DNA from 2 places in the Dactylosporangium sp. CS-047395 genome. Region 2 is predicted to be linked to the other one. Evidence: riboswitches for the same ligand, from Rfam matches in the RefSeq annotation. Region 2 holds a riboswitch; the other holds the start of a gene.

The links. Region 2 has a riboswitch for glycine ahead of gcvP (aminomethyl-transferring glycine dehydrogenase). Riboswitches for the same ligand answer to the same signal wherever they lie in the genome.
Region 1: another riboswitch for glycine. It lies ahead of ACQP00_RS40460 (L-serine ammonia-lyase); the one in region 2 lies ahead of gcvP (aminomethyl-transferring glycine dehydrogenase).

What each region holds. Positions count from the first base shown of each region.
Region 1 is NZ_CP192015.1:8,666,653-8,670,645, reverse strand. Features, by position in the region: gene ACQP00_RS40475 (sugar kinase) at 1-190, shown strand, start outside; gene ACQP00_RS40470 (LLM class flavin-dependent oxidoreductase) at 187-1,125, opposite strand; gene ACQP00_RS40465 (LLM class flavin-dependent oxidoreductase) at 1,125-1,949, opposite strand; glycine riboswitch at 2,119-2,211, shown strand; glycine riboswitch at 2,212-2,310, shown strand; gene ACQP00_RS40460 (L-serine ammonia-lyase) at 2,339-3,679, shown strand; gene ACQP00_RS40455 (MMPL family transporter) at 3,696-3,993, shown strand, end outside.
Region 2 is NZ_CP192015.1:7,718,764-7,722,756, forward strand. Features, by position in the region: gene gcvP (aminomethyl-transferring glycine dehydrogenase) at 1-2,065, opposite strand, end outside; glycine riboswitch at 2,143-2,241, opposite strand; gene ACQP00_RS36410 (hypothetical protein) at 2,266-2,571, shown strand; gene ACQP00_RS36415 (class I SAM-dependent methyltransferase) at 2,564-3,226, shown strand.

The DNA of each region.
Region 1 (3,993 bases), 950 kb from region 2:
CGGCGGCGGCGACAGCTTCGCCTCGGGGCTCATCTACGGGCTGATGACCTTCGGCGATGTAGCGACGGCGGTCGAGTACGGCGCCGCCCACGGCGCGCTTGCCATGACGACCCCTGGCGACACCTCGATGGCAAGCCTCAAGGAGGTAGAGGCCCTGGTCAAGGGCGCCGGCGCCCGCGTGCAGCGCTAACCCAGGACTTGCGCCAACCGGGGCAGCGCGGCGAGCGGGTCGGGCTCGGCCGGGACCATGACCACGCTCGTCGCGCCGGCGGCGTGGCGGGCGGCGATCTGGGCGCGGACCTCGTCGGGGGTGCCGGCCAGGGACAGCTCCCGCACCCAGGCGTCGGGCAGGGTGGCGGCGAACGCCTCCCGGCTCGGCGCCTCCCGGCGGTGCCGGGCCAGGTCGTCGGCGAAGGGCAGCGGGGCCAGGTGCGGGGCCCAGTCCGGCTCGCCGATCCAGACCAGCCCCGGCCGCACGAGGTCGCGCGCGGTTGCCCCGTCGTCGGCGACCACCGCGACGTCGTACGTGATGACCTGCGCCCCGGCGGTGAGGCGGGCGACGGCGCCGGCGATGTACGGGGGCGCCGCCGGTTCGGCCAGCAGCAGCCCGTCGGAGACCTCGCCCGCCACGGCGATGGACTTCGGGCCGCGGACGCCGAGGACCACAGGGGGTACCAGCGAAGGCTGTTCGATGGTGACGCCCTCGACCCGGACGTAGCGGCCGGCGGGCGGGCCCGGCTCGCCGCGCAGCAGGGTGCGCACGGCGACGGTGAACTCGCGCAGGAGGGTCAGCGGGCTTGCCGGGTGGGCGCCGACCGAGCGCATCCAGGCCGGCATGCCGTGGCCGATGCCGGCGATCAACCGGCCCGGGAACAGCTGCGCGAGGGTGGCCAGCTCCATCGCGGCGAAGGCGGCGTTGCGGGCGCCCGCGGGGAGGATGCCGATGCCGACCACGATCCTTTCGGTGGCCGCCAGCACCGCGCCGGCCTGCGCCACGCCGCCGCGGAAGCCGAGGTCCTCGACCACCCACAGCTCGTCGAAGCCGAGCTCCTCGGCCCGGCGGGCGTAGGCCAGCACCCGATCCGCGGGCAGGTCCCGCGGCAACATCACGCCGATACGCGCCATCACGACAGCTTCGCATGCCGGGCGAGGAGCTCGATCTGGCCGGGGTCGTCGCCCCAGCAGTACAGGATCAGCTCGTCGGCGCCGAACTCCCGGTAGGCGGCCACGGTCTCGGCCAGCTGCCCGGGGTCGCTGATCGGCTCGCCCCAGCCCTCGCGGCCGGTGAAGGCGTAGTACGCGGCGGCCGCCCCGCGGGCCCGATCGAGCGACGCCGGCGTGGCCGCGTTCACCTGGCAGACCAGCCGGGGCCGGCCCGCGCGACCGGCGGCCCGCCACTGCTCCTGGACCGTGTCGACCAGCTTTCCGGCCCACTGCAGCGGCGCCGCGCACAGGAAGCCGGCCTCGAAGCGGGCCACCCGGGCCAGGGCGGCCGGGGCGAAGCCGCCGATGAGCAGCGGCGGAGCGGCGGACGGGCCGATGGGCGTCGTCGGGTACGGCGCCCCGCCCCAGATCGCCCGCAGGTCGCCCAGCATCCGGTCCATCACCGCGCCGCGCTGGGAGAGTGGCACGCCCGCGGCCGCGTGGTCGTCCGCGCGCCCGCCGACGCCGACGCCGAGCCGGAACCGGCCGCCGGACATCAGCTGGAGGGTGGCCGCCTGCTTGGCCAGCAGGGCCGTGCCGCGCAGCGGGGCCAGCAGGACCTCGGTCTGCAGCCGGATGCGCGTGGTGGCCCCGGCCAGCAGGGCGAGCGCGACGAGCGGTTCGGGGTTGTCGTAGGCGAGCCGGTCCAGCAGCGCGACGCTCGCGAAACCGGCGGCTTCGGCGCGGCGGGCCCAGTCGAGCAGCCGCGGCGGGTCGCTGACGGGCAGGCCAAGACCAAGTTCCATGATTCGGTACTCCCTGAAGGTGGGCAGCAGGCATCCAGTGCTGTCGCCACCTCCTCCTCGCGACTTACGCGAGGTCCCGCCCCCATCTGCGACGTGTCTCCACGGGGGCGGAATCCGGAGTTCCGCGGATCAGTGTACCGTCGGCCTGACAACCGCATAGCACGCCGCATCACCTGCGACGGGAGAGTCCTCTGGCAACAGGGGCGCCGAAGGAGCAACTCCTCCCCGGGAATCTCTCAGGCCCACGTACCGCCGCGGGTAGGCGACTCTGAAAAGCCGGGACGCCGCGTCCCGCGCCCACGGTGCAAACCGCCCACCACGGCGGTGAAGCTCTCAGGCATTCGATGACAGAGCGGGGAGGCCCACCCTCGACACCAGGGGAGCCTTCCGTGACGCTCAGCGCCTTCGACCTGTACTCCATCGGCATCGGCCCGTCCAGCTCGCACACCGTCGGGCCGATGCGCGCCGGCCGCCGCTTCGCCGCCCGCCTGGCCGACGACGGGCTGCTGCCGCGGGTCGGGCGGGTCAAGGCCGAGCTGTTCGGGTCGCTCGGGGCGACCGGGCACGGGCACGGCTCGCCCAAGGCGGTCCTGCTCGGCCTGGAGGGCGCCGACCCGGCCACCGTGGACACCGAGGCCGAGGCGGGGCGCGACGGGCGGATCGCGCTCCTCGGCGAGCACGCCATCGCCTTCGATCCAGACGCCGATCTTGTACTGCACCGTCGCCGCAGCCTCCCCGAGCACCCCAACGGCATGCGGTTCACCGCGTGGGACGGTGCGGGGGAGGAGTTGCTGGCCCGCACGTACTTCTCGGTCGGCGGCGGTTTCGTGGTCGGACCGGACGGGGTGATCGCCGAGGCCGACGTGCCGCTGAAGTTCCCGTTCACGACCGGCGGCGAGCTGCTCGCCCACTGCGAGGGGCGCTCGATCTCGGACGTGATGCTGGCCAACGAGCTGTCCTGGCGCTCGGAGCCCGCGATCCGGGCCGAACTCCTGCACATCTGGTCGGTGATGCAGGAGTGCGTGCACAACGGCTGCACCCGCCCGGAGGGCGTCCTGCCCGGGGGTTTGCAAGTTCGCCGGCGGGCGCCTCGACTTCACGCCGACTTGTCGCACAAATCGGACATGTCCGACCCGCTGCACGTCATGGACTGGCTCAACCTGTACGCCCTGGCCGTCAACGAGGAGAACGCCTCCGGCGGCCGGGTCGTCACCGCGCCCACCAACGGCGCCGCCGGCATCATCCCGGCCGTCCTGCACTACTACACGCGGTTCGTGCCGGGCGCCGACGACGACGGCGTGGTCCGGTTCCTGCTCGCCGCCGCGGCCGTCGGGATCATCATCAAGGGCAATGCCTCGATCTCCGGCGCCGAGGTCGGCTGCCAGGGCGAGGTCGGCTCGGCCTGCGCCATGGCCGCGGCCGGGCTGTGCGAGGCCCTCGGCGGCAGCCCCGGCCAGGTCGAGAACGCGGCCGAGATCGGCCTCGAGCACAACCTCGGCCTGACCTGCGACCCGGTCGGCGGCCTGGTGCAGATCCCGTGCATCGAGCGCAACGCGATCGCCAGCGTCAAGGCGGTCAACGCGGCCCGGCTCGCCCTCAACGGCGACGGCGCCCACCACGTCACCCTCGACAAAGTGGTCAAGACCATGCGCGAGACCGGCCGCGACATGTCCGTGAAGTACAAGGAGACCGCCCGAGGAGGGCTGGCCGTCACCGTGATCGAGTGCTAGTGAGAAGCTTTCGGGCATGGCACTGGGCGTGGTGGCGCGCATCGGACGGTTCTGCTTCCGGCACCGCTGGTCGGTGATCGGCCTCTGGCTGGTCGTGGTCGTGCTCGGCGGGCTCAGCTTCGGGCCCGTGTTCTCGGCGATCGCGGACCCGAGCAACCCGAAGCACGTCGAGTCGATCGACGGCATGGATGCCATCGCCACCGGTAACGACTCCAGCGGCACGGTCATCGGGCTGCTCGACGACGTCGACCCGAAGGCGCCCGCGGTGAAGTCGGCCGTCGACGCCGCCGCGGCCGACCTGACCGGGGCGTCCG
Region 2 (3,993 bases):
GGTTCAGGTGCGACACGTCCGCGCCGAACTTGCCGGGCTTGGCGAAGCCGAGCAGCGCGTTGAGGTTCGCGCCGTCGACGTAGACCTGCCCGCCGGCCGCGTGGACCTTGCCGCACAGCTCCGCGATCGCGGTCTCGTACACGCCGTGCGTCGACGGGTACGTCACCATGATCGCGGCGAGCCGGTCGCGGTGCTGCTCGATCTTCCGGTCCAGGTCGGCGAGGTCGACGTTGCCGAGCTCGTCGCAGGCCACCACCGCGACCCGCATGCCGGCCATGACCGCGCTCGCCGCGTTGGTGCCGTGGGCGCTCGACGGGATCAGGCACATGTCCCGTTCGGTGTCACCGCGATCCAGGTGGTACCCCCTGATCGCCAGCAACCCCGCCAGCTCCCCCTGCGACCCGGCGTTGGGCTGCAGGCTCACGGCGTCGTACCCGGTGACCTCGGCCAGCCAGCGCTCGAGGTCCGCGATCAGCCGGCGGTACCCCTGGGTCTGCTCGACCGGCGCGAACGGGTGCACGTCGGCGAACTCGGGCCAGGTGATCGGCTCCATCTCGGCCGTCGCGTTGAGCTTCATGGTGCAGGAGCCCAGCGGGATCATGCCGCGGTCGAGCGCGTAGTCCTTGTCCGAGAGCTTGCGCAGGTACCGCAGCATCGCCGTCTCCGAGCGGTGGCTGGAGAACACCGGGTGCGTCAGGTAGGACGACGCGCGGCGCAGCTCGGCCGGGACCGCGTCGGTGGTGTCGAGCCCGGTGACGTCGGCGTGCCCGAGACCGAACGCGGCGAGCACGTCGCGCAGGTGGCCGAAGGTGGTCGTCTCGTCGCAGGCGATCCCGATCCGGTCGGCGTCGACGCGCCGCAGGTTGATCCCGCGCTCCGCGGCTGCGGCGACGACGGCGTCGGCACCGGACGGTACAACCGCGGAAATCGTGTCGAAGAAGGCACCGTGCTCGACGGTGATCCCGCCCGCGCGCAGCCCCGCGGCCAGCCGGACGGCCATGTCGTGGGTGCGCGCCGCGATCTCCCGCAGCCCGTCGGGGCCGTGGTAGACCGCGTACATGCTGGAGGTGACGGCGAGCAGCACCTGCGCGGTGCAGATGTTGCTGGTCGCCTTCTCGCGGCGGATGTGCTGCTCGCGGGTCTGCAGCGCGAGGCGGTAGGCCGGGGCGCCGCCCGCGTCCTTCGACACGCCGACGAGCCGGCCGGGCAGGGTGCGCTCGAGGCCCTGGCGGACCGAGATGTACCCGGCGTGCGGGCCGCCGAAGCCCATCGGCACGCCGAGGCGCTGGGCGCTGCCGACGGCGACGTCCGCGCCGATCGCGCCCGGCTCGCGCAGCACGCACAGGGCCAGCAGGTCGGCGGCGACGGTGACGATCGCGCCCCGCTCGTGGGCCAGCGCGACGAGCGCCTCGTGGTCGCGGACCGCCCCGGACGCGCCCGGGTACTGCAGGTGCAGCCCGAAGAACGCCTCCGGCAGCTCCTCGGCGCCCAGCTCGAGCACCCGCACCTCGATGCCGAGCGGCTCGGCCCGGGTCCGGATGACGGCGAGCGTCTGCGGCAGGACGTCGGCGTCCACGACGTACACGTCGGCCTTGACCTTGGAGGAGCGCCGCGCGAGCGTCATCGCCTCCGCGGCCGCGGTCGCCTCGTCCAGCAGCGACGCACCGGCGACGGGCAGCCCGGTCAGGTCGGCCACGACGGTCTGGAAGTTCAGCAGCGCTTCGAGCCGCCCCTGAGAGATTTCCGGTTGGTACGGTGTGTAGGCCGTGTACCACGCCGGGTCCTCGAGCACGTTGCGCACGATCACGGGCGGGGTGTGCGTCCCGTAGTACCCGACGCCGATCATCGACACGAGCGGCCGGTTCGCCGCCGCGAGCGCCCGCAGCTCGGCGAGCACCTCAGCCTCGGACGCGGCCGGCGGAAGCTCGAGCGGCTGGTGCCACCGGATCGAGCCGGGGATGGCGGCGCTCATGAGCTCTTCGACCGTCTCGTACCCGACGGTCTTGAGCATGCGGGCCTGCTCGTCGGCGCTGGGGCCGATGTGCCGCGCGGCAAAATTGGACATATAGCCACACTCTCTGGGTCGCGGACAGGGGCGGACGGATGCGCGTCCTCCCCCTCTGTCGCTTACTCCAGAGGTGCCAACCCGATGCGGTCCTTTGTGCCTGAGAGGTTCCGGGGAGGATTTGCCCCTTCGGCGTCGCTGTGTTCCTGCCCAGCGATCTCTCCCGCACGGGTATTGCCGGCAGTCCTACCCTACCAACTGTGCAGGACTTGACCATCGTGGCGAAGCACACGATCTCCTCGGCGATCGCCGGCTCCCGCGCACCCGGCCCGGGTTCGAACTCCGACCGGCGGGATGTGCTTCAGGTTCCGGTGGCCGCGTCCTGGTCCGAGAACCAGCCTCGCACACCTGCGCCGGCCCCGCGTCCCGAGCGGTCCGCATGGCAGCTCGCCGCCCGGCAGCCCGACCGGCGAGGCAACCCAAGCGACCGAAGGCGCGCCGACCGGCCTCACCCGTCCGAAACCGTCGACGAGATCCTGAACCGCGCGGAGCCCCTCGATGCCTGACTCCCCCGACCACGACGGCCCCGACCACGACGGCGCCGACCACGACGGGCCGGATCGAGCCCGGACCGGGCGGGCCGAGACGATCGCCGCCTTCCACGCCGGCCTCGACGGCCCGTCGTGGCGCGTCGCCGGCTGGGGCAGCGCCGAACTGCAGCGCGCCCGCTTCGACGCCCTCACCCGCACCGCGGACTACGCCGGCGGCACCGTCCTCGACTGGGGCTGCGGCCCCGGCGACCTGTTCTTCCACCTCCGCGCCATGCACCTCCCGCTGGACTACACCGGCGTCGACCTGGACCCGCGGATGGTCGCCCTGGCCGAGTCCCGCGGCGTCCCCGAGGTGTCGCTGCTCCCACCGGGCCAGGCCCCCGGCGGCCGCTACGACTTCGTGTTCGCCAGCGGGATCTTCCAGTTCGCCGATCCGGCCGATCCCCTCTACTACCTCAGCATTTTAGAACACGCGTACGACATTTCCCGCCGAGCCGCGGCCGTCACCTTCCTCAGCGCCCAGCGCCCCCCGGAGGCGCGAGCGGCCGACGAGCTGTACGCCGACCCGGCCGTCCTGGCCCGCTTCGCCGCCGCCCTCACCACCCGCTGGCGGATCGACCACAGCTACCACCCGGACGGCGGCGACTTCACGATCGCGCTGTTCCGCTAGCGCCGAGCTCCCGCAACAACCACTCCAGGTCACCGGGCAGATCGGGGTCGTGCCCGGACGGCTCCGCCGCGAGACCGAGCCGGCGCCGGATGCCGGGCCGGAGGTCGTCGGCCGGGTGCTCCAGGAACTCGACGAATGCCTGCGCGGTGCCGTGCCGACGGGCCGCCCGGAGCAGCACGGCGAGCACCGCGGCCCCGGCCTGGCCGACGACGTCGTACGCGGCCCAGTTGTCGTCGGTCCAGGCCCGCGGGTCCACGACGAGCCGGGCCAGGACGTGACGCTCATCCGCGGACCCGGCCACGGCGTCGAGCAGCGCGGCCGCCGAGTGTGGGAGGCGGTCGAGGAGGCGCAGCAGCTCCAGCCAGGTCTCCTCGGGCAGCGCGGCGACACGCTCGGGCACACCGATGAGCCCGGCGATCGTCCGATCGACGGCGTCGAGGTCCCGGCCCGCCTGCGCGAGGATGAGCGCGTACTGGACTGCGGCCTCGAGGGTGGCCCCGCCGAGGGCCAGCTCTGGCGGGTCCGGCCAGGCGTTGCCGTACCGCGCGGCGCGCAGGAGGGCCCCGCGACCGGCGAGCGCAGCGGCTCGTCCCGCCGGGAGACCAGCCTGAGCTGGTTCATCAGCCAGAGCTGGTTCGTAGCCGCCGTCACGCCGATCAGCGTGCCGGCGTCGACCGGCGGCAGGCGCTCGAGCTCGGCGAGCGTGCCCGGAGCCTCCCAGACCTCCGGCAACGCCTGGGAGCCGGCCAGCAGGACGGCATCGGCGA